3 regions of the Peribacillus sedimenti genome follow, and region 1 is predicted to be linked to each of the others. Evidence: riboswitches for the same ligand, from Rfam matches in the RefSeq annotation. Region 1 holds a riboswitch; each other region holds the start of a gene.
What was found. Region 1 has a riboswitch for glycine ahead of V1500_RS11045 (ACT domain-containing protein). Riboswitches for the same ligand answer to the same signal wherever they lie in the genome.

Region 2: linked by a shared signal. The riboswitch ahead of gcvT (glycine cleavage system aminomethyltransferase GcvT) and the one ahead of V1500_RS11045 (ACT domain-containing protein) in region 1 are both predicted to bind glycine.
Region 3: linked by a shared signal. The riboswitch ahead of V1500_RS15650 (amino acid permease) and the one ahead of V1500_RS11045 (ACT domain-containing protein) in region 1 are both predicted to bind glycine.

The regions. Positions count from the first base shown of each region.
Region 1 covers NZ_CP143547.1:2,225,301-2,235,203, reverse strand. Annotated here, with positions in the region: gene V1500_RS11060 (hypothetical protein) at 356-1,057, opposite strand; gene V1500_RS11055 (DUF5131 family protein) at 2,835-3,551, shown strand; gene V1500_RS11050 (PFL family protein) at 3,796-5,157, opposite strand; gene V1500_RS11045 (ACT domain-containing protein) at 5,167-5,439, opposite strand; glycine riboswitch at 5,527-5,605, opposite strand; gene V1500_RS11040 (GGDEF domain-containing protein) at 6,509-7,597, opposite strand; partial or broken gene V1500_RS11035 (SMI1/KNR4 family protein) at 8,389-8,535, shown strand; partial or broken gene V1500_RS11030 (transposase) at 8,581-8,870, shown strand; gene V1500_RS11025 (sulfite exporter TauE/SafE family protein) at 8,967-9,737, opposite strand; gene V1500_RS11020 (sulfurtransferase TusA family protein) at 9,790-9,903, opposite strand, start outside.
Region 2 covers NZ_CP143547.1:3,831,657-3,841,559, reverse strand. Annotated here, with positions in the region: gene V1500_RS18870 (DEAD/DEAH box helicase) at 1-657, opposite strand, end outside; glycine riboswitch at 937-1,024, shown strand; gene gcvT (glycine cleavage system aminomethyltransferase GcvT) at 1,322-2,428, shown strand; gene gcvPA (aminomethyl-transferring glycine dehydrogenase subunit GcvPA) at 2,442-3,788, shown strand; gene gcvPB (aminomethyl-transferring glycine dehydrogenase subunit GcvPB) at 3,781-5,238, shown strand; gene V1500_RS18850 (rhodanese-like domain-containing protein) at 5,325-5,708, opposite strand; gene V1500_RS18845 (biotin/lipoate A/B protein ligase family protein) at 5,898-6,734, shown strand; gene V1500_RS18840 (vitamin B12-dependent ribonucleotide reductase) at 7,166-9,727, shown strand.
Region 3 covers NZ_CP143547.1:3,163,873-3,173,775, reverse strand. Annotated here, with positions in the region: gene V1500_RS15670 (TerC family protein) at 144-917, shown strand; gene V1500_RS15665 (fused MFS/spermidine synthase) at 1,379-2,788, shown strand; gene V1500_RS15660 (lysozyme family protein) at 2,903-3,286, opposite strand; gene V1500_RS15655 (C40 family peptidase) at 3,716-4,174, shown strand; glycine riboswitch at 4,599-4,677, shown strand; gene V1500_RS15650 (amino acid permease) at 4,846-6,207, shown strand; gene V1500_RS15645 (methyltransferase family protein) at 6,681-7,250, shown strand; gene V1500_RS15640 (hypothetical protein) at 7,417-8,013, shown strand; gene V1500_RS15635 (LysR family transcriptional regulator) at 8,620-9,522, opposite strand; gene gltB (glutamate synthase large subunit) at 9,657-9,903, shown strand, end outside.

The DNA of each region.
Region 1 (9,903 bases):
AATTCATCTACGCAAATATTAGCCAGGAAACGGCAACACCACAAATTGACTTAGTGAATTCGCCTCAATTACCCAGAATTAGATACTATTATTAGGAATAAAGAATGGCTGCACAATAGATAACCGGGAGTGATTCCGGTGTAATTCTATTTCATTTCCTGTGGAGATATTAGATACGGAGAAAAAATTTAAGGAACAGTGTGGTAAATCTGATCCGGATACTCGACCTAAGGAAGGTAATGGGATCAGATCATAAAATAGAAAGCGCGGTTTTTTGTTATTTATATGCTGTACTTGCTGTTCATTCATTTTTTCTAAAAGTGGCCAACTATGGTTATCGTTTTCAAAAAGAAACCTATCCCTCTGATGTTTCTTCATTGTCATCAATATTATTAGCATTTTTGTCCAGACTATAGAGTCCTCTTGTGTGACTGCGCCTCACTTTGGGATTGCGCCCCATGATCTTTTTCATTACTTCACCAAAATTTACCCAAGAGCCCCCGGTCTTTTCCTGTACATGCGTTTGAATATCTTTTAACTGCCTGTCCCTTTCTTGTAAGAAATCCACCACTATTGGCTCAACACGCTCTGTCGGGACTATTTTGATACGTTTCGGTTTTCTTATGTTTTCCTGTCTTATATTTTCCTGGACACTATCCTGCTTTTCCTGTAATTTCAATTGCTGATGAAATTCCTCCAAATTTCGGATCTTTTCTTCTGTTTCCTTCTCACGCTGTTCAGCCTGCTGCACCTTTTTTTCGGCTTCCTGTTCCCTTTTCTCTGCCTCTTGTAACATTGATTCCTTACGCATCAGCCATTCTTCTATGGAGTGTGGAGCAGAGCTATCACCTGCCTTTTTATGCTGGATACCCCTTGCAAGGAGGATCAATTCCTTATCTCGTTCATCCAATTCACGAAGACGGTCTAAATAAACCGCAATTTCCTTGTTACGGACATTCCTGCTCTCAAGATACAGCTCATAATCTCTTCTATTTTGTTCTTTCAAATCCGCTATCGCCAACTCTATCGCTTTTCTTTCATCAAAGAATTCAGTCATTACTTTCTCTCCTAATATTAAGTAATTTTGAACGACTTTTTACGGTTATTGCATAAAGACACTGTTCAAATTATCTTAACTACTGTCTCATAATCTATGTTCCTAAGATGTGAACTTATTCAAGGAAACAAAATTCAGCATATATAAATCACTTTCATTCTACATAAAAGATACCTAGTTATGCAGGTATATTCATAAGCCTTGTATGTATATTTTATGAGTAGAATAAAAACCAGTTAGTTACTATGCAATATAATACGGCAAGCGTTTGAACCCAAAATGTAAGTAGATTTACTGTTTTACATCATTTTAATAACAGTGTGTTTGTAGTAGTTTCAGCAAAGAAGAATAGCGCACAGGAAGTCTTAAAACACGAAACTCTTCGGTAAGAATGTACAAACGAAGCAATTTTCTAATAAAAATAACAATATAAGAGGATGGAAGCATTAAGTTTTTAGAAACCCCTATCCTTTGGATATGTAATCAAATGTAAATCCCAAAGGTAACGAGCTGCGTTTATCTAAACAGATTTTTCCTGCTCACCGTACCTTTATACTGAGTAATATCCAGGGAGTTCCTGGTCATATTTTTAATATGATAGAGACCGTCATACTCAATGAAGTTTATATCAATGAATGAATTTGGATATAATTTCAGAAGAAGAAAAGATAGTCTCTGCCGAACTATTCGAGGAAGCCGCTTATCATAGGAGGTAGTAACCAAAAAGTTCTTTTCGATCCTTATCCTTCTCACTACTTAAAAATAGATATTATTAATACTGGGTGGAAGGCTATAACACTTTATGGTTGCGGGATTGTCTTTCTGGTTTGAATACTGCTGTTTAAATAGTGGTTATATAGTATTGACCAGTAATGGAAATAAGAAACACAACAAATAGGTCCTTTACTTGGATTATAGTACGAAATCTTTATTTGACGCAATGCTATTCTATATATAAAAATACCACTTTTATAACTCTGAAACGCAGAACAAAAATTTTCATTGCTAACGTATACAATAATATATTCATTTTATTAGAGAGCATTTGGTCCTTCCATAATACAGTAATAGTAAATATGAAATACAATCTTTGAAACCACCTTACAGGAGTATTAAAACCAAAATGATTCAATAAAAAAAAGGATTTCTAAACTATATACTTGTCCAATCAACAGAAGATAAACAGAATTTATAAATTTTTCAGGAGATGAAATTATACTTAACGAATTTGGTCGTGATTATGATAGAGACTTCTATGGAGGACACGTCCGTGGAAAAGAATTTCGTCGCTAACGCCTCGAGACTCCTTCAACACTGACAATCTTTACGAACCTCACTATTTCCACCACTTCCGTCGTAACAAGTACTAACGACTTAGTATGATAATGTCTTTACTATAGAAGAGTGTGATGATGCATTTAGTAATGCTGAGTACTTTTTGTGTTAGTAGTTCAGCTGATTCGTTTGGTAAGAGTGAAAATGTAATTCTTTAACTACGTTCGTTTCCTAGTATCGAGAGGAGTTATGCAGATGTTTATGATCTACTTATCCGACATGGGTATTTATCTACCTTAGAGACATACTTTTCAAGTTTTTCCAGTTTTTAACCTATCCACAAAATCTCGAAAAAGAACCTCCCAGCAGCATATTGTGTTCTTACAAAATTCGCGAGGGGTTTTTGCGGTTTCTAGATATTCTATAAAATGAATTAAAGTATCTTTTCTGGTACAGAATGTCCCGTGGTCTTCTGTTATAATGATTGAAAGGAGGGATTATTATGGCAGGTAACTCCAGCATTGAGTGGACTGATGCAACCTGGAATCCAGTTACAGGTTGTAACAAGTTATCACAGGGTTGTAAAAACTGTTACGCCGAACGAATGGCAAAGAGACTGGTTGCTATGGGAAATCCACGCTATAAAAATGGTTTTAATGTTACTCTTCATTATGATTTAATTGACCTCCCGTACAAATGGAGAAAACCGAGAAAAGTATTCGTAAATTCGATGTCAGATTTATTCCATAAACAAGTTCCCCTTGAATTTATTCAAAAGGTTTTTAATACCATGATAGGAACCCCTCAGCATACATATCAATTCTTAACAAAAAGATCAGAACGGTTATTAAAGTTATCTCCAAATTTACCGTGGGCACCGAATATTTGGGCTGGCACTAGTGTAGAAAACGATGATGTGACCTTTAGGGTTAATCATTTACGAAAGACTCCCGCTTTTATTCGGTTTTTATCCTGTGAGCCACTGATTGGACCCCTCACTAATTTGGATTTAGAAGGAATTCACTGGGTTATTGTCGGGGGAGAATCCGGACCCGGTGCAAGACCCATAGAAGCTGACTGGGTACGGTATATAAGAGATAAGTGTGAAAAAGAAGATGTAGCCTTCTTTTTTAAACAGTGGGGCGGCGTCCAAAAACATCGCTTCGGTAGGATACTCGACGACAGAACTTATGATGAATACCCAATAATAACGGTTTGATAGAGCCACAGCAGGCTCTTTTTTGTGGAACGGCAATCATTGGTGGGATGTGTTTACGACTTAAACTTCCTTGAAAATCTTAAATGAATCTTCTCCTTTATAAGGATAAAAATTACATTTACAAATGACCGGGAGCAATTCCACCGGAATCCAATACCCGTTAACACAACAATAGATAAAGCAACTTAGATTTAACATAAAAATGGACTCGCCGATATGGCAAGTCCACAATATATAAAGAGCATCAATTAATGAGAGCTTGCAGCGGTGCTGGAATACGGCCTCCACGTCTTATTAATTTTTCAGAGCTATATGGATTTACGCCCATTACCGGTGCACGGCCAAGAAGACCGCCAAATTCAACCATCTCGCCTTCGTTTTTACCTGGAACAGGAATGACGCGTACAGCAGTTGTTTTTTTGTTTATCATGCCGATTGCAGCCTCATCAGCAATGAGTGCTGATATGGTTGATGGTGTAACTTCACCGGATATTGCAATCATATCAAGACCAACTGAGCATACACATGTCATGGCTTCCAATTTCGGAAGAGTAAGGGCCTTATCGATGATACCGCGAATCATGCCATTATCTTCACTTACCGGGATGAATGCGCCGCTAAGCCCGCCTACATAGGAACTTGCCATGGCGCCGCCCTTTTTCACAGCATCGTTCATAAGAGCAAGAGCGGCAATGGTTCCATGGGTCCCTACCCGCTCTAATCCTATTTCTTCAAGTATTTCAGCAACACTATCGTTCATGGCATTGGTTGGCGCAAGCGATAAATCCATGATCCCGAATGGTACACCAAGCCGTTCTGCCACTACCCGCCCAATTAGCTCACCAGCTCGGGTAATTTTAAACGCGGTTTTTTTAATAACATCTGATACTTCTCCCAGATCAGCGTCAGGATGGCGTTTCAATGCGCTTAATACCACTCCAGGTCCACTTACGCCGACATTGATGACAACCTCACCTTCGCCTGCTCCATGGAAAGCTCCGGCCATAAACGGATTATCCTCAACTGGATTACAGAACACGACAAGTTTGGCACATGCCATTCCATCCTTGTCCTTTGTTCTTTCAGCAGCATCCTTGATAATCACTCCCATTTGGCGCACAGCGTCCATATTAATGCCGGTTCTTGTAGTTGCCACTGAAACCGACGAACATACCCGTTCGGTTACGCTTAAAGCCTCCGGCAACGCATCAAGCAAGGTTTGGTCTCCTTTTGTGATTCCTTTATGTACAAGAGCGGAAAATCCTCCGATAAAATCAACACCTAGCGTTACGGCAGCTTGATCAAGAGTTTTAGCAAGTTCGATCGCTTGCTCCTTTGTAGCATTGCCTAGTATTTCAGCGATCGGTGTGATGGAAATACGTTTATTAATGATTGGAATCCCATACTCCCTTGCCACGTCCTCAGCTACTTCTTTAAGTCGGCCGGCATAGCTTATAATTTTGTCATTCACTTTTTTGTTCATTTTCTCAAAGTCGCTATCCGAACAATCATTTAGGCTTATACCCATTGTCACAGTCCGAATGTCCAGATTTTCCATCTGGATCATCCGAACCGTCTCCATCATTTCATCGATGCCTATTTGCATATTGTCCTCCTATACCCGATGCATGGCTTGAAAAATTTCTTCAAGCTGTATATTAATTTTCAGAGAGAGTTCATCTCCGGCATCATTAAGCAATAATTGCAAAAGTTCCAAATTTTCGAATCCAGATACATCAACAATCATCATCATAGTAAAAAAATCTTGCAAAATCGTTTGGCTTATATCCAGAATATTGATTCCGTTGTCTGACAATACAGTCGTCACTCTTGCAATAATGCCCACCTGATCTTTTCCTACCACACTTACTACCGCACGTTTCGTCATGTCCTTCACCTCGTACAATTAGTATAAAAAAAAGAGATTGGAGTAGTCTCCAATCTCGGACAAGCAGCAGAATAACCTATAAAAGTAAGTTACTCTTCTGTCCTTTTGCCTGAGATTGTGAATCCTTCGGCGCCGCAAAAACTGCGGTCTCTCCAGAAGCTGCTCCCGTTATAGTTTTATCCACAACGATCATCGCCTGCTATATTGGTAAAAATAAAAATAATAATGAAATTATAACAGTACACAAAACAGTGGTCAATGACTTTTCCGAACCAGATGGGTAAATATTATGACTCTTCTACTTAAAACAACACAACATGGGAAATGTCGCATTTGCAGCATGTTTCAGCCATCTAAGCGGACATATTTATTAAAAGCATATTATTAGGTTGGTATATAATCACCACGCTTAAACCCTTAGATGACATTCCATCATCTAATTTTTTTCAACCGCAAGAATAATTTGGTGCTTTAATTTTAAATTCATGATTTTTTATATCCTTAATATCTTTTCCTTTAAACTTTTATTCGAAATTTTTAATTTCACTTTCACCATTCTCAGTTTCTAAATCTAATATAGCTATCCAGTTCTCACTTTCCCCGTTAAAATTTGCTGAGACAACCAATAAACTTAAAAAGATCCCTAATAATTCCCTCCTATCTTTTCCTCCCTAATCACCTTGATTTTACCATTTTTGTCCAATAGCAGAAGAACTGTTATTAATCTAGACTGCCCCGTTAGCACAATAAGAAAAAGCTGCAGAAAAAATGCAGCTCGGAATCATCAGCTCTTGCCACCCATAAGTTTAAGTACAGGGGCTACTTCCCCTAAAGTCAATTAACTGGGGTTTAGTTCACCCATTAATTATTAAACTCTTGAAATAGGAAACTATTTCTTCAAATTTATTTTTCTGCTCTAAAACTGGAGAGCGATTACTTTCTTCAGAAAAAACAAAGGCCATTGCAGGGGTGCACGGAATCGGTATCTATTTTCATAAACTGATGACATTGCTTATCACAAGGTAGCCTGTCATGTATAAAACTGACAGGTAGGTAAGTTATCAAATCCTTATAAAGCCATCATGACCTTGTTTCTTCCCGATTTTTTGGAGTTATACAGACCCCGGTCTGCCCTGTTTATGAGTTCAGACACCGCTTCAGGGCCATTGTCGTTTTTGGATGCAAAGCCGATCGAGACGGTAACACGCAGGTCATGCCCATTTCCGATTCTAAACCGGCTCTCCGCCACTGCCTTCCGTATTGTTTCTGCCATCAGCCACATGTTATGCCGATCGCAATCCGGTACCAGGATGCTGAATTCTTCCCCGCCATTACGGGAAACAAATGCATCCGACCCAGCGGAAAGCAGCAGGATATTCGACACTTTTTGGATGACCTTGTCCCCGGCCGGATGCCCATAGGTGTCATTGATTTTCTTAAAATGGTCGATATCGATCATCATCAGCGACAAGTTTCCCCGATGTTCTTTTGAATGGCCATACAGCTCCTGGATCTTTCGCTCGAACGAACGCACGTTGTTTAAACCTGTCAAAGGGTCTTTCTCCGATTCCCATTTGAATTTTGCATAGTCCTCGTCGTTCCGCGATAGATAGAATTTAAGGTTAAATGCCACATAGGAAGCAACAGCCACTGCGATCGCATACTGCAAAAAGAGTATCACCGCGGTGTTGATTTCCGGGATTACCACGAAAAAGGTAGAACCTAAAATGAGGATAAACGTAATCAGCATCCGCCTCCATTTCCGCTTCATGCTCACGTCAGTCGTGCTGATGAAGGTAAACAGCAACGCAGATAATCCCAGCACATAAATGTTGTTAAGGGATGCAAGCGAGAGGGGGTAGAATGATAGCCTGAATGCGAGGATGACCGCGGTCGCCGTAAAACCAGCTGCCCTGCCGCCTACAGTTGCAGCGATCATGATGGGGACGATTCTAAGGTCAATCAGCACTCCATCCTGCAACTGAATGCCAAAATGCATAAGGACAATCCCGAATGTCCCGTGAAAGAGCCCTTTCCTGATACGGCAACGAAGCGAATTCTTCGAAGGGAATGTTGTTTTCAGGAAATAATGATGGATCAGGAAAATGCCTGTGCATAAAATGCAGAAATTTATAAAAAAGTCTTCTAAAACCAACATGGAATGAAATTCTTACCTTCCTTCTCAAATGTGTGTGCATAGTGCATTTTTGATTCCCATCAAGTTTCACAACTCTGGTATGTGATTATGCCACTATGCCAGTGTGTTTAGTATAAGCGATGGCAGAAAAATGTCCATTTGGCCTCAGACAGCCGTATTAAGGATTCGGGCTGAAAGGAACGCCTTTCAAACAAAGATTTCATCTCTTCGGACAAAATTTCAAAACTTTTTTTCCTGAAACGGTTGATGGAATCAAGCCATGAACAAGAGCTCTTAGCCCCTTGGCCAGGCACATGCCGACCACAAAGATTCCCTTCATGTAACGATAAGCACTACACATTTTCCGCAAAAAAAATGACAGAGCGATTGAATCTCTCTGCCCATGTTATGGCTTTTATATAATGCCTGTCGAAACCAGAAGTTTAGGCAGTAAGAGCCTTTTTTTCCGCTTTTTACTGGAAACATCACTGGAGCATCTTTTCGAATTTACCGTTCTCGAATGAAATAAGGGCAAGGCCGTAGGTACTTTAATGCTCACATGAATAATCCCTGTAATTCATGCCGTAACCGATCTTCGAAGTTTCCAATGTGTCGTTTTGCCCTAGTTTAATCGCTTGCGAGCGATAAACAAACATACACATTAAAACAAGTATAACAACCAACAAAGCGAAGCAAACACGTGTATCCACTTTGCTACGCTTTTTTATTTAACTCTTTTAGTTTAAGCTCTGTTAAGAAACAATGTTGTTGATAAAAGCACGGAATAAAATAAAAAGAAACCATAGGAGGATATGCAGATGAAGGAATATTATAAAGGCAAAAACTTTTGGGATAAACAAAATACTTGGCGTCATCTATATCCACTCAATGATGAAATCATTCAAAAGGCAGAAGCTAAGTTCGGTATTACATTTCCGGAAACTTTTAAGCAGTTAATGAAAGAACAAAATGGCGGCCAGCTTACATATCCATATATTCAGCGGGCAAGAGAGAAAGCAAGGAAATTGATACATTCAGCTTCTCGATCCTTTTCAAAAAGTGATGTATCAAGGTCATCTTATCAATATTAATATGTATATAGACATCCTATTTCACTACCAAGGACACCTTTCTGATTTAGAGAGCCAAATGGTGGTCTCCCTGGCAAATGAAATAGAAGAATATAAGATTATCCAATCAATCCCTGGAATTGGTGAAAAAATCGCTGCCATTTCCGAAATCGGTGAAATTGACGTGTAATCACCCTGAAAAATTAGTTGCCTACGCTGGAATCAGTCTCTAGAATCTTCTCCGAAGTTGGATATTCTCTTAATATCGATAAAGACACTTTCGAAAATAGATCTCCAAATACCTTTCTGTATTTTTAACCCTAAAAAAGGATGTCTGACCATAACTTTATAGAAGTAATTAAAATTAAAACAGCTAAAGACCATTGAAGGACTTTACGGTTTAGTTGCCTGCTAACCCTGACACCTAACGGGGCAGCAATTAAACTGACAATCACGACTAGAATAGCGGGCAAATAAGGAACCTGACCTGTGGTTACTTTGCCAATGACTACCCCAATCGAAGATACAAAGGTGATGGCCATGGAAGTAGCAATAGTGATTCGTATAGGTATCTTTAAAACAATGAGCATGATGGGGATCAAAATGAAAGATCCACCGGCCCCCACTATCCCGGATGCAAGCCCTACGACCAATGCCAGTACAGCTGCCAGTCTTTTATTAAACCCTTCTACTACCTCTTCATTCGCTTCCTTTTTAGGCATGAACATAATAATAGCTGCGGTAAGTGCTAAAACCCCATAAATGACATTCACAATGGTTTCTGACAGAATATAAGAAAAATACCCTCCTACTAGGCTACCAACCAATATGCTAGTTCCCATGACAAGGAATAATGGCTTGTTGATAAATCCTTTACGATAAGCCCATACACCGCCTAAGGTCGAAAAAAACACCTGGACGGCCACTATTCCAGACACCTCGTGTGCCGTAAACCCATCGAACCCTAACAGGGGTGGAATGTAAAGAATGATCGGATAGTTTACGATAGCACCGCCAATTCCTAATAACCCTGAAAAAAAGGAGCCTATAAACCCAAGTAGAAGAAAGGTAATCATAAAGGTTGTATTCATTTCTGCACTCCTTTCCTAAAAAAGGAGATCACTTTGGATCTCCCCCTTTTTATTAGCCCTTCTTAAACCAGAAATTCAGAATGCCACCCTCGTCCAGAGTATCTAAGAACTCATGTCCGCCGGATGCTGACCAGGCAGCCAAATCTGCCTTGGCTCCTTTATCCGT
Region 2 (9,903 bases), 1.6 Mb from region 1:
GGATACAAGATGAAATATCTCCTCAACCTTATTTTGAATAGGTGTCGCAGTAAGAAGGAGGCAAAACTTCTTTTTCAGATTTTGAACAAATTCATAGTTTTTGGTCTTATTGTTTTTCAGTTTATGTGCCTCGTCTATGATGACAAGGTCGTAGTCCTGTTCATATACAATCTGCCTGTGCGGCTCCCGCTTGGCTGTATCGATAGACGAAACGATCACGTCGCATGAATCCCATACATAGCTTTTTCTTTGTGCTACTGCCGGTATATGGAACTTGGTGTTTAATTCAAATACCCATTGTGTCACAAGGGAGGCAGGTACCAGGATTAATACTTTTTTAACGAGTCCGCGAATCATATACTCTTTTAATATCAAACCAGCTTCAATTGTTTTTCCAAGCCCGACTTCGTCAGCAAGTATTGCCTTTCCGTTCATATTTTCCACTACTTGTCGGGCAGCCTCCAGCTGGTGTGGGAGCGCCTTGAGCTGGGGCAAATGCTTAGGTGCCTGCAGCCCCTCAAATTCTGGGACAATCAAATGCTTTTCAACCTCTACGGCCAGCTTGTATAGTTCCCAGTTCCCCCATGGTCCATCATTTGAGAATTTAGCCAGGAATTCGTTTGCCCAATCATCATCGAAACTCACATTAATTTTCACCGTGGGTCCCCCAATCTTATATAATACTGGTTGCTATCTTTCTTTATTTACACGATTGAAAAACACGAACGATATATTAAAATTTGCGTCTTATTGTTAGTTTTTGTTGAAAAAAGATTGCAGACTTTTCAAATTTAATGGTAGGATGAATTTAGTATTATAAGTTTCAGTGTGCCATAAAATATGTGGACCGGAATAATCAGAGGGCGGTTATAAAATTGCTCCTCGAAAGTCCGTGTGCCCTATAGTATGGCCATTTTAAAAGGTTAATATAAGCGAATGAAGGCACGGGGAGAGACTACCAATGTAGCGCCGAAGGAGCAAGCTGAAAAGTGAATCTCTCAGGCAAAAGAACTCTTGCTGGACGCGGCTCTGGAGAGCACTGTTTCCAATCTGCGGAAACGGACACCAAAGGGGAAAACCTCATATAGGGTTGTTGCTATGGCGGCCCGGGTAAACTTTCAGGTACCAGGACAGAGAACTTCTTATTGATGTAAGGGGTTTCTCTGTCCTTTTTTTTGCAACAGGACGAGACCATTCATCAATCTATCAATCATGTTTTTTAAGCTCTTCCTGCGACACGAATCGCCACTGCAAGTAAATGGTGCCAGCAGCAACGGTAAAAAGGAAAATGAGAAATTATAAAGCTTGAGGAGGGAATACTTTGTCCGAATTAAAGAGAACGCCATTATTCGAGGTTTATAAAGAGTATGGAGGAAAGACAATTGATTTTGGGGGCTGGGAGCTTCCTGTACAATTCTCGGGTATCAAAGATGAGCATGAGGCGGTACGTACCAGTGCTGGACTTTTTGATGTTTCCCATATGGGTGAAATCGAAGTCAAAGGTCCTGAAAGCATAGCTTTCCTTCAAAGAATGCTAACCAACGACTTATTAAAACTTCAGTCAGGAGATGCACAGTATACTGCCATGTGTTATGAAAATGGCGGTACGGTTGACGACCTGATCGTTTATAAGAAAAGTGATGGCGATTATTTGCTTGTGGTGAATGCGGCGAATACGGAGAAGGATTTCAACTGGCTGCAAACAAACCTGATCGAGGATGTCGAACTAACGAACGTATCATCCGATATTGCACAATTAGCTTTGCAAGGCCCGCTTGCTGAAAAGGTGCTTCAAAAATTATCAGAAAATACGGACTTACGTGAAATTAAGTTTTTTAAATTTAAAGAAAATGTTCTTCTAAATGGAAAAAGTGCCCTGATATCCAGAACGGGATATACAGGAGAGGATGGTTTTGAAATATACTGCCAGAGTGGGGATGCGCTTGAACTTTGGAGGGCGATACTGGAAGCGGGAAGGGAAGAGGGGGTTGTACCAGTTGGGTTAGGTGCACGTGACACCCTTCGTTTTGAAGCCAATCTCCCTTTATACGGCCAGGAGCTGACATCGGACATCACTCCTATCGAAGCAGGGATTGGTTTTGCTGTAAAACCAGATAAAACTGCTGATTTCTTTGGAAAGGCAATACTTGCGGAACAGAAACAAAATGGCGCACCAAGGAAGATTGTCGGACTGGAAATGATAGACCGCGGAATCCCGCGCCATGGTTATCAGGTTTATGCTGGTGATCAGCTGATTGGCGAGGTAACCACGGGGACCCAGTCACCTACATTGAAGAAAAATGTAGGGCTGGCCTTGCTAAACAAAGAGTATGCAGGAATTGGCAATGAATTACAGGTAGAGATCCGCGGCAAAAGGCTGAAAGCCGTTGTAACGGAGACTCCATTTTATAAAAGGCCGCGAAAATAAGGGAGGATATCTTATGAAACATCGTTATTTGCCCATGACAGAGCAGGATAAAAGCGAAATGCTGAATGCAATCGGCGTTTCTTCAGTGGAAGAGCTGTTCAGTGACATTCCTGAAAGTGTGAGGTTTAAAGGGGAATATAACATCAAGCAGGCAAAATCAGAACCGGCTCTATTAAAGGAATTATCTCGATTGGCGGCGAAAAATGCAGATTTAAAGAGTTATACATCATTCCTGGGGGCCGGGGTATATGATCATTATATCCCTGTTATAGTGGACCATGTAATCTCCCGTTCGGAATTTTATACTGCCTATACACCATACCAGCCAGAGATTTCGCAGGGTGAACTGCAGGCAATTTTCGAATTCCAGACCATGATCTGTGAATTGACAGGAATGGATGTAGCAAATTCATCCATGTATGATGGAGGAACAGCTTTAGCTGAAGCGGCTATGCTTAGTGCCGGCCAGACACGGAGAAATAAAATATTGTTATCAAAGGCTGTTCACCCGGAATCAAGGGATGTTGTAAAGTCTTATGCCAAAGGCCAGAATGTCGAGATCATTGAAGTTCCATATAAAGATGGAGTTACAGATTTAGATTCATTGAAAGAATTAATCAATGATGAAATTGCAGGCGTTATTGTACAATATCCAAATTTCTTTGGCCGAATTGAACCGCTTAAAGAAATGGAAGAGGTTATACATGCCCAAAATTCCATGTTTGTTGTGTCGAGCAATCCTGTTGCATTAGGGGCATTAACGCCTCCTGGAAAGCTTGGTGCAGACATCGTTGCAGGGGATGCCCAGCCTTTCGGTATTCCTTCTGCTTTTGGAGGACCGCACTGTGGTTATTTTGCGGTGACTAATAAGCTGGTACGTAAAGTGCCAGGCCGTCTTGTCGGGCAGACGGTGGACGAAAATGGGAAACGCGGGTTTGTGTTGACGCTTCAAGCCCGGGAGCAGCATATCCGCAGGGACAAAGCTACCTCCAATATTTGTTCCAATCAGGCGCTGAATGCCCTTGCGGCTTCCGTTGCGATGACGGCTCTTGGGAAACAGGGTGTCAAGGAGATGGCGATACGAAATATTCAAAAATCCCATTACGCTAAGAATGCGTTAAAGGCAAAAGGGATTGAGATTGTTTTTGAAGGTCCTTCATTCAATGAGTTTGTCATAAAACTGCCAGGCTCATACAAGCAATTAAGTGACAGTTTATACCAAAAGGGAATAATCGGAGGGTTCGACTTAGGCCGGGTGTATCCAGAATTAAAGGACCATATGCTGGTTGCTGTAACAGAATTGCGAACCAAAGAGGAAATACATGAATTCGCTGTAGAATTGGGGGATGGCCATGAATAAGCAAGATCAACCTTTAATCTTCGAAATTAGCACACCCGGACGGATAGGCTACAGCCTTCCGGAAATGGATGTAGAGGCGGTACCGCTAGCGGAGCTGATTCCTGCCGATTATATCCGTGCCGAAGAAGCAGCGCTGCCCGAGGTTTCCGAGTTGGATATTATGCGGCATTACACTGCTTTGTCCCACAGGAATCATGGGGTGGATTCAGGATTTTATCCGCTTGGTTCCTGTACCATGAAATATAATCCGAAAATAAATGAAAATGTTGCCCGCATGAATGGGTTCGCGCATATTCATCCTTATCAGGAAGAACATACTGTACAGGGTGCTCTTGAGTTAATGTATGACTTACAGGAGCATTTAACGGAGATAACAGGCATGGACCAGGTTACCCTGCAGCCAGCGGCAGGAGCCCATGGAGAATGGACAGGGCTTATGATGATTCGCGCGTACCATGAAGCAAATGGAGATACAGCGAGATCCAAAGTAATCGTTCCTGATTCAGCCCATGGTACGAATCCAGCTTCTGCAACAGTGGCGGGCTTTGAAACGGTCACCGTTAAGTCGGACAGTAACGGGCTGGTAGACCTTGAGGACTTGAAAAGGGTTGTAGGGCCGGATACCGCAGCATTGATGCTGACAAATCCGAACACGCTTGGCCTCTTTGAAGAAAATATTCTCGAAATGGCCGAAATCGTCCATGATGCCGGCGGAAAGCTATATTATGACGGGGCAAACTTGAATGCCGTCCTTTCAAAAGCACGGCCTGGCGATATGGGCTTTGATGTCGTTCACTTAAATCTCCATAAAACGTTTACTGGTCCGCACGGAGGCGGAGGCCCAGGGTCTGGTCCTGTGGGAGTCAAGAAAGATTTAATCCCATTCCTTCCGAAGCCATTGGTAGTCAAACATGAAGGAGAATACTTCCTTGATTACGACAGGCCGCAATCCATTGGAAGAGTTAAGCCGTACTATGGAAATTTCGGGATCAATGTCAGGGCATATACGTACATTCGTTCAATGGGGCCTGACGGCTTAAAAGCTGTAACGGAAAATGCAGTCATCAATGCCAATTATATGATGAGAAGATTAGCGCCATTTTATGATCTGCCGTATGACAGGCATTGTAAGCATGAATTTGTTTTGAGCGGCAAAAGACAGAAGAAACTCGGCGTCCGTACCCTGGATATTGCCAAGCGCCTGCTTGACTTTGGATATCATCCGCCAACTATCTATTTTCCTCTGAACGTTGAGGAATGCATGATGATTGAACCGACTGAAACGGAGTCAAAGGAAACTCTGGATGCATTTATAGATGCGATGATTCAAATCGCTACAGAGGCGGAAGAAACTCCAGAAGTGGTTCAGGAAGCGCCTCATACAACAGTCATAAAACGATTGGATGAGACTCTGGCTGCTCGTAAGCCAGTTCTAAGGTACCAACCATAATCTCCAGCCGGGCCTTTAGCAAGGCCCGGTTTCTTTATGAGCTGCACAGGCAGGAATAAAAAAAGAATCCATTGCATCATGGATTCTTAATGTTTAGTTTTAATTTTGCCCTGCCATTGCTTAAATCCGCCCTTTAAATGGTACAAATCATTGTATCCTTTGCGTTTTAGCATTTGCGCTGCCCTTCCACTGCGCAATCCGCTTTGGCAATATAAATAAACAGGCTTGTCCTGTCGAAGTTCCTTTAATCTGGTCTTCATCTGCGTGAGCGGAATATTTCTCGCGCCCAAAATATGGCCCGCCTCGTATTCATTTGCTTCTCTCACATCAATAAGCTGGGCTTTTCTATAACCTTGAATGAATTCTTCCTGAGTCAGTGTTTTCACAGCACGGCGCTGACTGATGAAGTTAAATAACGAGTAGGCTATAAGAGCCGAAACCAGAACTATTAAAAAATATAACACAAGCAATCCCCTTTCTCTCTATAAATGGTACAAACATATTTTATTATATAATCGCTGACTTAGAAACACAAAATTAATAACATATCTTATAAAGGCTATTTTTGCCTTAATCGCTTTCTTTTAAATTTGCCGTAATTTTTGTTACACTACTATGTGGATTCATTAAACTGCTGCAATGAAGAGGGTTGAATTACAATGGAAAAACAAGTATGGGGATTTATTGATTCAGGAGACTGTTCTGCTTCGTACAATATGGCACTGGATGAAGCGTTGCTTAACTGGCATAGCAAGGGGGAAATACCGCCGGTCATCAGATTCTATGGCTGGAACCCGGCTACTCTTTCGATCGGATATTTTCAAAAGGCTGAAAAAGAAATTGACCTAGCACAAGTGCATCAACAAGGCCTGGGGTTTGTCAGAAGGCCCACAGGAGGAAGGGCAGTATTACATGAGCATGAACTTACATATAGCGTAATCGTGACGGAAGAATATCCGGAAATGCCGAAAAATGTAACGGAGGCATATCGGGTAATATCTGAAGGTATTCTAATGGGCTTCCGTAATTTAGGTATGGATGCTTACTTTGCAGTCCCAAGAACGGATGAAGAAAAAGCGGCTTTGAAGGAGCCTAGATCTTCCGTTTGTTTTGATGCACCGAGCTGGTATGAGCTGGTAGTGGAAGGAAGAAAGGTAGCAGGGAGTGCACAGACGAGACAGAAAGGTGTCATTTTGCAGCATGGTTCCATACTGCTGGATCTTGATGATGAAAAATTATTCAGCATGTTTAAATTTCCTAACGAAAGAGTCAAAGAGCGAATGATGAAGAGTTTTCACAATAAAGCGGTAGCCATTAACGATATTTCGTCCAGGAAAATCGATATACAGGAAGCAAAAGAAGCCTTCAAGAAAGGATTTGCCGAAGGCCTCGGGATTGATCTGCAGCCGTATGAACTAACTGAGGGACAGGCAGAAGAGGTAATGGCTCTGGCCAGAACTAAATACGAAAGCAATGAATGGAATTTTATGCGGTAATAATCATCGGTAATGAAATAAGCGGTTCACACCGCTTATTTTTTTTAGAAAGATACTGGAGAATTTCAATAAAATTTTTAGTACTTGTAAACTCCCTTGCGCATATATGACAGGCTATACAAGATGTCAATGTAATCCCCAAAAAAGCAACTCTTAAAATATGTTAAAAATAACTGAATTTCCAACAAAAAATGATCTTTATCTCCATATTTCTTATGAATTTATATTTTTTTGTGTTTGACAAAAATAATTCTCATGACCGATAACACAATATGTAGTATGTTAAAAAATAAATTATATACTATATATTGATTTAGGGGGTTTCGTATGATAGATTTAGGGAACATGATACTTACAAAGATGATCTATTGACTACATATAGACGCGCGGCATATAGAGACAGAAGAGATAGAGCTAAAGGAGAGGTTGCAATGTCAGTGGTAATTAAGCAAGATATGAAGGTTAATGTCGAAAGGTTGAACAAAGACATTTCTTTATTCCCCCAGGTATTTGAGATTACACCGGACATGCACAGGACAAATAAAGGTGTATCCAGGCTGGTCATGATTGACCGGTATTCTTTTAAGGATACCGGGAAAATTACTTTGACCAGCGGAGATTTTGTTGTACTGACCATCAAAGAAGATCCAAAATTCCCGGCGAGAGGGCTTGGGTACATCGTGAACATCGACTGGGAAACCAAGAAAGCCCAGGTTCTTGTTGAAGAAGAATTTCGCGGTGTATTAGACAAGCCGGAAGAGATTGAAACTGGAATTGTCAACCGTTCACTGGATGTAATTGAAAAGCCGCTTGAAATTTATTACGAGCAAATTGCAAAGCGCAACGCAGCAGGGCTTTCAGCTGTTGAAAAAACTGATGACAAGCAGAAAGAATGGTTTGAAAAATTCTATAAAGAATTGGCGGACCTAAATTTTGTGCCAGCGGGGCGAGTCCTATACGGAGCTGGTGCCGATACAGACGTAACATATTTCAACTGCTATGTAATGCCTTTCGTCCAGGATTCCCGTGAAGGAATATCTGAACATAGAAAGCAGGTGATGGAAATAATGAGCCGCGGCGGCGGCGTCGGTACGAACGGTTCTACTCTCCGTCCGCGCAATACTTTAGCTAAAGGCGTTAATGGAAAATCCTCAGGTTCGGTTTCCTGGCTTGATGATATTGCGAAGCTGACTCATCTTGTGGAACAGGGAGGCTCCAGAAGAGGAGCCCAAATGATTATGCTTTCTGATTGGCATCCCGATATTGTGGAATTCATCATTTCAAAGATGCAAAATCCTCGCATCCTGCGTTATCTCGTTGAAAATACAAAGGATGAAACAATTAAAAAGCATGCCAGGGAGAAATTGAAATTTACACCGCTGACTGACCAGGAGGCAGCTATGTATCAGGGGATTGTAAACTATAAAACAATCCCGGGTCTTGGAGGTTTCAATGAAAAGATTATTAAAGAAGCAGAATCGAAGCTTCGAGATGGAGGAAATTATTCCGTACACAATTCAGAGTTTCTGACCGGCGCCAACATCTCAGTCTGCTTAACCAAGGAATTTATGGATGCTGTTGAAAATGATTCCGAATACCAGCTCCGCTTCCCCGATGTTGAGAGCTACGACACTGAAAAAATGAAAATTTATAATGAGGAATGGCATAATGTAGGAGATGTGCGTGATTGGGAGAAACAGGGGCATAAAATCCGTGTGTATCGTACCATTCGTGCGAAAGAGCTATGGAACTTGATCAATATCTGTGCCACATATTCTGCAGAACCGGGTATTTTCTTTATTGACAATGCGAACGATATGACGAATGCGAAGGCGTATGGGCAGCAGGTTGTTGCAACAAATCCATGCGGGGAACAGCCTCTGGCTCCATATTCAGTATGTAACCTTGCTGCCGTAAATCTTGCGGAAATGGCTGATAGGGAGAACAAGACGGTAGACCTTGAGAAGCTGAAACGCACAGTCGAAATCGGCGTCAGGATGCAGGATAACGTCATCGATGCAACACCTTATTTCCTCGAAGCCAATAAAAAACAGGCACTTGGCGAGCGCCGTGTAGGACTGGGGGTAATGGGCCTTCACGATCTGCTTATTTATTGTGAGACAGAATACGGCTCCGATGAAGGCAACCAGCTCGTTGACAAGGTGTTTGAGACAATCGCCGTATCAGCTTACCGTGCATCCATCGAGCTTGCTAAAGAGCGAGGAAGTTTCCCATTCCTGCAAGGAGAAAACGAAGAAGAAACAAATCGATTAAGATATGCATTCATTAACACAGGATTTTTGAAAAAGATGCCAGAAGACGTTAGAGAGAGTATCCTCGAACATGGAATGCGCAATTCCCATCTGCTCACTGTAGCCCCGACAGGAAGCACAGGAACGATGGTAGGTGTTTCCACAGGACTGGAGCCTTACTTCTCATTCACATATTACAGAAGCGGCCGTCTCGGCAAATTTATTGAAGTGAAGGCTGACATCGTGCAAGAATACGTGGGTAGGAACCAGGATGCCGATCCGAATAACCTGCCAAAATGGTTTGTGTCGGCCATGGATCTAACGCCGGAAGCCCATGCTGATGTTCAATGCATCATTCAGCGCTGGATTGACAGTTCAATCAGCAAGACGGTAAATGCTCCGAAGGGTTACACTGTAGAACAAGTGGAAAAAGTGTACGAACGTCTTTATCGAGGCGGAGCAAAAGGAGGAACGGTATACGTTGATGGAAGCCGTGACAGCCAGGTTCTTACTTTAAAGGCGGAAGAAAACACATTTTATGAGCAGGAAGCGGCACAGGAAGCAGCAGAAAAGCAGAAGGTTGTTCTTGTTGACACGATTAATGAGCTTCGTTCTACCAATGTAACAATTGGTTCAGAGGTAGGCAACACTTGTCCGGTTTGCCGCCAGGGCGAAGTTAAAGAAATCGGCGGCTGCAATACTTGTATAAACTGCGGAGCACAGCTTCGTTGCGGGTTATAATTTATATACTACTGAAAGCTGTTTCCCCCTTTCCTCACCTGAAGGACAGGGGGTTTTTATTGTTGCCGATATTTTAATTGAAGACCAGGTTTCAGCTATAGGAGATTTCATCTGTTCCGTGAGGGTCGATCATGTAACTAGTCCTTATGACTGCCAAGAATCACCTGGCAAATGTA
Region 3 (9,903 bases), 940 kb from region 1:
GAAATGAAAAGGGACCTTGATTTATTAAAAGGAAAAGAAGCAGCTGCTGTAATAAATGCCTCCTGCTCATTACTTCCACTTGTGGCACCCAAGAGTAATTCGATTTAGTGCAATTTCATCACATTTGAGAAAGGAGAGAGCCAATGGAGTCAATTTGGCTGGAATATGCCTGGGCATTGTTAATATTAATCGCATTAGAGGGATTGTTATCGGCTGATAATGCCCTGGTATTGGCGGTTATAGCCAAACATTTACCCGAAGAACAGAAAAAAAGAGCCATTACTTACGGAATCATAATGGCCTTCGTGTTCCGATTCGGTGCTCTTTTTGCCATTTCATTTATCGCAAACGTCTGGCAAATCCAAGCGATAGGGGCAGCTTATCTCCTGTATTTAGGGTTAAAGCATGTCATTCAGGCACGGTTTGGAAAAGAAAATGAAAATATCCATAAAGAAGACGAAGAGGAAGCTGCAGGTAAGAGTTTTTGGGGAACGGTAGGAAAAATTGCTATAGCGGATCTCGCTTTTGCGATTGATTCGATTCTTGCTGCAGTTGCTCTGGCGCTTGGACTTCCGGATTCGCCGCTTGATGATTTTGGCGGCATGGATGGAGGACAGTTTATTGTTGTTGTTCTTGGCGGTATTGCTGGTTTAATCTTAATTAAGTTTGCAGCCACCTGGTTTGTAAAGCTTCTTGATAAACGTCCGGCATTGGAAACAACGGCATATGCAATTGTGGCATGGGTTGGAGTCAAACTAGCAGTCATTACTCTTGCTCACGAGGATATCGGTGTCCTGGATCATGATTTTCCCCACAGTACAGTTTGGACACTGATTTTCTATGGAGTATTAGTCGGAATCGCACTATTAGGCTGGTTCGCATCAGGCAATAAATCTTTAGCGAAAAATAAATCCTAAGAGATAAGAACGAAAAAGATCTTTTAAGATAAAAGCTCGGTCAGAATAACGGGCAGTACTCTAAGTTTTTTCCTATGAAATTACAGAGTCAAGTTACAGTATGATTTGGAGCTGCATTTTAGCAGCTCCGTTTTCTTTTTGTGTATTATTAGTTTAATAGGAATAATAAGTTTTGGTTAGTAATGGATTATTTCCACAAAAATAGAGTAAACCACCCAAATATTTTATTAGGGTAAACATTTATGGTGGTTTGATTGAACAGACGGTAAAAAAAATATCTGAAATTTTTATAACTGATAAATATTCTATTGATAATAGTGTTAGTAAGCTTCAATCATTTTCAAAAAAGTTATTCGGCATTGAAACGGCTGCTATTTTTGGAAAAAAAGAAAAGGGTATATATTAATTAATACATACATGGTATCCAGTATATAAACGGTAAAGAATATGGAGCTTTTACTATGAATAAAGTTGTTTATATGAACCTGTTCATCGTTAGTTTTGTGATCATGGGTTTGGAGATGACGGCGACCAGGTTGATCGCACCCTCTTTTGGGAATACGGTTTACACTTGGGGAATTGTGATTGCAGTATTTTTGATTGGCTCGACCATTGGCTATATGGCGGGTGGTTATGTTTCTGATAAAGATAGTATAAACAAGGAAATATTGAAAGTATTATATTTTATGGGACTAGTTTCTGTTTCTATGATTCCCGCCATTAAAGATATGTCATTTCCTTATTTGTCGTCTTTTTCAAGCGTCGGGGGCACGTTTATTGGTGTGGTCATTTTATATTTCATTCCGAATGTGTTATTCAGCAGCATAGGGACTGTCCTTATGAAAGATGGGTTAGAGGAGGAAGTTAGCGGGCGTTTAATCGGGAATCTTCATACCGCATCATCGCTGGGCAGCGTAATGGGGACATTAGTGACCACCTTTTGGTTGATTCCAATCACGAATATAAATGCAGTAATCGGCATTTTCTCATGCTTAATCTTACTTGCATACTGTTTTTATTCCATTGGTACATCACTAAAGCGAGTGGTATTGCTGTTGTGTTCCTTTATATTTGTTTGCATCCCTTTTGCGTGGACCTCCACTCAACCAGATGATGTCATGTATCACACCAACAGTTTGTATCATGATATTGTGGTATACCAAACGGATCATTTTGAGGAGCAAGAAGGCAATTATCGATATCTTACGTTTGGAAATGATGATTCAATCCAGGGAATAATGGATATGCGAACTCCAAACAAACTAGTGCTGAATTATACGAGAAATATTTGGAAGATTTCAAAGGCATTCGCACCCGAGAGTCAAGAGATCTTTATGATCGGACATGGCATCGGTTCATTAACGAGTCAGTTTGAGAATGCCGGTAAAGCAGTGAAAGTAGCGGAGCTGGACAAAACGGTGCTGGAGGTAAGCCAGAAATATTTCCAATATGAAGGGGATAGTGTAGAGATTGGTGATGGAAGAAAAATTCTCTCAGAGCAGAAAGAAAACTTTGATGTGATTATCTTGGATGCTTATCATAATACAAATCAGATTCCTTTTCATTTAATATCAAAGGAGTTCTTTTCGCTCACTTACGAAAAATTGGATGATGCCGGAATTTTAATAATAAATGCAATTGGAACACCAGGAAATGATATTGTGATAGAATCCATGAACACCACATTGGAAAGTACCTATCCGTATGTATATTTATTTGCAGAAGACGGATATCATGAACTGCAGAATTTAACATTCGTAGCAAGTAAGAAGCCGATTGAAGCCGATCCATTGAAAGGACAGCGTAATATTAAAGTCAAAAAGGGTGAATTGATTTTAGACGCAGATACTAAATTAGAGAATCTGAATTAAACAGCAGAAGGTCCATCCTAATCAGATGGACCTTTTTAGCGGTGGTCTATCTTTCTTTTTCAGTTTTGTATTGATATATGGCCAGCAGGAAGTTTTATATAAGCTCTGTTTTTATTAGGACAGTTTGTCATTCACTTTATCGGCATAAGTGAAGTCTCCAAAACAATAGGGAAATCTAAAATTTCCTATATCCTTGCCGCAGGTATACAAAGAAGGAGACTTTTCCACCTGGGATTTGGAATAGGCTTTTTCCAGGGTTTCACTGTGCTTCAAGCCATTATCAGTCACATAATCAATATAACCGGGCCCCATATTATAACTTTGTATAATCGTATTTAAATCCACTCTCCTTTTTCGGCCGTACTTATACATTTCATTAAAATTAAAAACTCCTTGTTTGATACTTTTCTCTGGACTGGCAATACTATTTCTTCTTAATCCTGCTGATTCGGATGACTGCATGGGGTCATTCCCTTTGCCATGGCTTTCCTGATACATGATTGCCAGCAGTACAGGCGTATATGTATCTAATCAATATTTTTTAAGTTCATTTTTGATTGCAGGTTCATATTCCGATATTCGGATTTCTGTTGTTTTTTTGGTAATAATGTTATGGAGGATTATAGATCCTGCTGCAAAAAGAAGCAGGAAGGCAAAAAATTTAAAAATTTTATATGTAAACTTGGACTGCATTATTGCCTCCTGTACGATTCTATTCCAATAAAAAAAGATTGCCAGGCTTCAACTTTAGTAAACTAATCCCCTTATTTCAACTTACTTTTGCTGGAGCAGCTTAGAAACACATTTTTGCAGAATATGGATATGCACCATTATTTTTGTAATATAACTGTAATTATCCTGTGATGCTATTGTTATACAAAATCAAGTATAGTAGGTTTATCAATTCACACCAGGGGGTAAACAATCTTGTTAAAGAAATTCATCGCGACCCTAGCCATGACAGCTACGCTAAGCATGGGGTTTACGGCAATGGGTGAGACACAAAAAGCAGAAGCAGCAACTTATCATACAAAGGCCATCTCAGTCGCAAAAAACAATCTGGGAGTAAGATATAAATGGGGCGGAATTACGCCAAGCGGATTCGATTGTTCAGGTTTGATCAAATATTCTTTCGGAAAAGCGGGTAAGACATTACCTCGTACAGCACGTGACATGTACACAAAAGGGACAAGGGTGAGTTCAAGTTCCTTAAAGCCTGGAGACCTTCTTTTCTATGCGCCCACTAAAGCGTCCAGACCAACTCATGTTGCTATGTACGTAGGCAGCGGAAAAGTGATCAATTCATCATCCTCAAAAGGTGTATCATACTTTTATACAAATAACTCATATTGGAAACCGAAATTCTTAGGTGCAAAAAGAATATAAGTATTAGAAGGAGAGCCATGTTTGTGGCTTTCCTTTTTTTAGATGATCGAACATTTGAGGATGTAATAGTATTTTTTGCTTGTATGAGTATAGTTTTACTGTTCTTTTCATCTCTTTAGGAACACACAGTTTTTATTTAAAGAAAGCAAGCACTTCCGTTTTATAGAAGAGAAATGGTTATTTCGCGGTACGGCTTCTGACTTAAAACATTTGTAATCATACATCGCCAGTTATTCACCGGTTCGATTTTCATCAATAAATTTGTTACAGCAAACAGTGTGCTGTGATATTTCTTTTTTCATTCATAGAAGTTATGTTATAATAATAAAAGTGAAAAGGCTAAAGATGTAAAAGTCTATATATCGCTTAAATATTATAATTAAATACAAAGATTGCGATGATTGTTAGGGGTCACACTCTAGCAGGAGCATTTTCTGGAGAGATCGCATATTTTGCGGCGCCGAAGGGTTCACAATCTCAGGCAAAAGGACAGGAATAAATGGTTACCGTTTGTTATTCAACCTGAGAGTTAATAAATGGCTATTTTTTATTCTTCACTTCTAAGAGAGATTGGAGTACTCCAATCTCTTTTTTATGTTGAAAAAGATGATTTGGACTTACAAAAATCCTTACAAATATCGCTATTAAACTACATCTTGGGGGAATGAAACGTGGAGCAGCAAGAGTTAAAGAGGGATCTGAAAAATAGGCATGTACAACTAATTGCAATTGGCGGAACAATTGGCACTGGTTTGTTTTTAGGTTCAGGCAAGGCAATCCAATTAGCAGGTCCATCTATCCTATTGTCTTATTTGATCATAGGAATGGCTGTGTTTTTTGTTATGAGGGCATTGGGGGAATTGCTCCTGTCAAATGCAGGTTATCAATCATTTACAGATTTTGCTGTTGATTATATTGGACCATGGGCAGGATTTGTGACCGGATGGACATATTGGTTCTGTTGGATAATGGTCGCCATGGCTGATATCATTGCTGTCGGGATGTATGTGCAATATTGGCTCGACATCCCACAATGGATACCAGCTGTAATTTGTTTACTTATCTTGCTGGCCCTTAATTTACTGACAGTTAAGCTTTTTGGAGAGTTAGAGTTTTGGTTTGCCTTGATTAAGGTAATCACCATTATTGCTTTAATTGTTGTTGGGATCATTTTGCTTGTGATTGGCTTCCAAACGGACACGGGAACTGTATCTGTCAAGAACCTTTGGGAGTATGGCGGCCTATTTCCGAACGGAGCATCCGGCTTTTTGCTATCTTTTCAGATGGCTGTATTTGCCTATGTCGGGGTGGAATTAGTAGGTGTATCTGCAGCGGAAACAGCGGATCCGCGAAAGAACATTCCATCTGCGATTAATAAGATTCCGATGAGAATTCTATTTTTCTATGTAGGTGCTCTTTTCGTCATCCTGTGCATCAATCCGTGGAATCAATTGAATGCCTCCAGCAGTCCGTTTGTGCAGGTGTTTGGTCTGGTGGGGATACCAGTTGCAGCGGGGATCATCAATTTCGTAGTCTTGACATCTGCAGCTTCAGCCTGTAATAGCGGATTATTTTCCACGAGCCGAATCTTATATAACGTAAGCAAGCATAAACAGGGGCCGGCTGCTTTTGCTAAATTGAATAAAAATCATGTCCCTAGTAACGCCTTGCTTACATCGGCAGTCGTTGTTTCCATCGGAGCTCTTTTAAGTAAACTGGTTCCAGAACAAGCTTTTAACATTGTGACCACCATCAGTGCGATTTGTTTCTTTTGGGTGTGGAGCATAATTTTAATATCTCATATTCGATATTCAAAGACTCGCCCTGATCTAAGAAGAAAGTCAACTTTTAAAGCACCATTCACACCTTTTATGAATTATGTGGTGCTCGCTCTATTTGTGGTTATCTTAATTATTATGTTATTCGCGGAAGCAACACGTTTATCCGTATTGATGACACCTTTATGGTTTGCACTTTTATTCGTTATGTATGTGTACGGCAGGAGAAATAATACATTCGAAAGAAAAGATTAAATTATAAACTAATGCTCAGATCGTCGGTTTTAAGAAACTGCTAAGTGAGTGGCTTTGTTAATGCATGCGTTGATCCAAAAGGATTAGCGCGTTTTTTTTATTATGACTTTAATGGCATGATTGCTGACTGTGAAATAACTGGCACAACAACAGGTTCTTGCGTTTAATTTCTTGCCATATCTAAATGCAAAACTGACTCTAACATTGGACATATGAAAAATTTATACAAGTCCGGAAACATATAGGATATGGGCTTGATTGGTATGAAATTAAAATTGAAAGACGAACGTGAGAAATGTCAGCATATTTTTGGGATATATCAAAAATCCTCCACCTCCTCACTGTTCTTAGTTAATTTTCAAGTTAGATCATTGCCTGATTTTTATATATAGCCTTGTAAATTACGAATTACTAATACCAAAAACAATTCAAATACATAAATGTCAAATGTATAATGGAAAAAAGGGGTGTAAATGGTGGAAATTGGTTTGATTGCAGAAATTATATTTTATTTATGGGTTTTATCTGAGATTGCAATTTTTATTAAAACTAAGCTTCAAAGAAAAGATGTAGCATCTGAAAATAAAGATAAGGGTTCTGTTAGGTTCATTGTTCTTGGGATTTTCATCTGTATCGCTATTGATCAGCTATGTAACTTTTTAAAACTTGGTTATGTAAATACTGCATATTCAGAGCTGGGTTCGATCTTAATTATTGTCGGAATGTGCATTAGATTGTGGGCTGTAACGGCATTAGGAAGACATTTCTCTTTGGTAGTCTCTGTTGACTCTAAGCAAGAAATTATCCAAAGTGGTCCCTACCGAATTGTCCGACATCCTTCCTATACAGGACTATTAGTAACCTTCATTGGTATTGGACTTGCTTTTAATACCTGGACAGGGTCTTTGTTTTCGTTTGTCTTTTTCATTATCGTATTTGGTTATCGTATACGTATAGAAGAAAAAGCTTTAATTGACATGTTTCCAGATGAATATCCTGGATATATTCGAAAGACTTCCAGCTTAATTCCGTTTGTTTGGTAATAGGGCATTTGTTGGAGTACCCTTTAGGAAACAGCATACTAAAATCAAGTAAAAGCAGTGGATTTCACAATCGCAATGAGATTTCACTGCTTTTGAATTACGTTTAATCATATGGTGAATTTTGGAAAAATATTTAATGAACTAAAGAAATAAAGGGGGGAGTGAAATGAAAGATTTGATAGGCGGATTACCTGATATGTTAATATTTTTTATTTTATATGGGTTTCTTACCTTTGGCATTTATATCACGTTTAAACTTTTAAATCTGTTAATAAGTAAGAACCTAATTAATAATAATTCTGTATTATGGTTTATCTGTTTGATGTTTAACGCTTTAAATTTTTATATTATATATGATTTAATGACTGTTTCTCCTCAAAGAATTTCTGGCAATGGTAACCCGCATATTCCGTATATTTTTGTATCATTATTACTGTTTCTTTCTTTTTGTTTTGTCATTTCGATGAAAATATATGACATTCTGTTAAAAAAGAATAGATTGATTAATTTTCTAATTGTATCTACTGCCCTGTTCTTATGCTATTTATCAATGATGTTTCAATCGGATTTTGTATCAATGATTAGAGGTAGACTTTATTATCCGATGGGTAGTTGGCTGAATTGGTGGCAAGACATACATTTGAATTATCTGTATTTTAATCCCTATACTTTTTTATTTGGAAACAGTATTTCGTGTTTAATAGCTGGAATACTGGCGTTTATCAAACAAGGAAAATATAGGGCAAAGCAACCTGAACAGTAGAAACGTATATGCACGGACCTGAAAAGAGAACAGCAATACTAAAAGCGTTTATTTTTCAATAACGCCCCATAACAGTTACCCGCCTTCGCTGTCCCGTAAATCATTTATTGCCTTATTCATTGTTTACCAGTAATGTTATTTAAAATTACTTAATTGATTCCAGGACTTTATACTTATTTTCTACATTGGTACTTAGTTTTAATGAATAAGTCTTACGTTTTTTCTAATAAAAAAACAACACAGAAGGCTTGCTCAAGCTGGAGTTTGGGAGGACCATCTGCAATACTCCATACATAGCAAGGAATACTTCTCCGCCGTGTAGGAATCACCAACTTGCAAATGTCCAATCGTAACCAGGGATTTTGCTGCTTTTAACCGCAACTGATGATCAAGAATGGTTTCTTTTATGCGCTACATTCAATGTGTTTAAAAGAGAGGTAAATGTCTGGCTGGATAATTCTATAACGGACTAAAGTAGTTCAGTCCCGATGCCTTTCTTTAACGCAACATAGGGTCTAACAACAAATCATGTCAATAAGGCATTATACGTATCAAGTGAATGATAAAGGAGCGGCTGAATGTTTAATAGAAACTGCTGCTTCTTCATTATGTATACTGCTCGAGAATATAGAAGAACTCTTTGACAAACAAATAAAATGCTCTTTCTGATGGTGCCAGTTCCCGGTTTTTGGGAGTTATGACCCCTACCGTACGCATTAAATGAGGATCTTTTACCGGAATCTTTACTGTGTATCGAGGGATGTTTTCAGACAACGTACTATCAGGCAATAGGCTGATTCCCATTCCGGCAGCAACCAGTCCTTTGATCGCATCCATATCCTCTCCTTCAGATACGATGGCAGGAACAAAGCCTGCTTGCCCGCACGCATCCACAGCGATTTTCCGAAGAATGTATCCTTTCGGAAATAATACAAATGTATCATTCCGCAAATCGCTTAAAAACAAGCTTTTTTTGTCAGAAAGGGGATGGTTGGCCGGAACAAGCGCGGAAAATCGCTCGGAAAACAAGATATCCGTATTAAGCTCAGATTCTTCTGTCGGGACCGGCCCAAGAAAAGCTAAATCGATTTCCCCGTTTTTAACTGAATCGATTAAAGATGAATAAGAGCCATGTCGTAAATAATATGTGACGTTAGGCTGCTTGTCTTTAAAGGCGGAGACTACAGTGGGCAGCAAATGGCCAGCAAGGCTGGTGGGATACCCGATTTTGATAATTCCATTTTCAGGATCTAAATACTCATCTACCTTTGCCTTTGCATGATCAATCGCTTTGATGGCTGTTTTAACATGAGCCAGAAAAATATTGCCAATTTCTGTTAGTTTTACATTTCTTCCTTTCCGCTCAAATAAAGTAACTCCAAGCTCGGCTTCCAGTTTCGAAATTTGCAAGCTAATTGCAGATTGTGCAACATGGAGCTGTTCTGCAGCTTCGGTAACATGTTCACGCTCTGCCACTTCTATAAAATAACGTAATTGACGTAACTCCATATTGAACCTCCAGATTAATATATATTGAATCGAGATTGATTTAATCTAAATTATATATTGTTCATATTAATCTGAAAACCTACAATTATAATTAACAGAACTACGTGAAAATGAACGAAGTGGAGGAGAGAAACGTGACATACCACCAACTACCAAAAGCGCAGGGTCTCTACCGTCCTGAATTTGAACATGATGCCTGTGGTATTGGCTTATACGCCCATATCAAAGGTGAGCCTTCACATGATATTGTAAACAAAGGACTGAATATGCTTTGCCAGCTCGATCACAGAGGCGGGCAAGGCAGCGACCCATTAACAGGCGATGGCGCAGGTCTGATGGTTCAGCTTCCGGATGAATTTTTCCGTAAGGCATGCCCTGAAA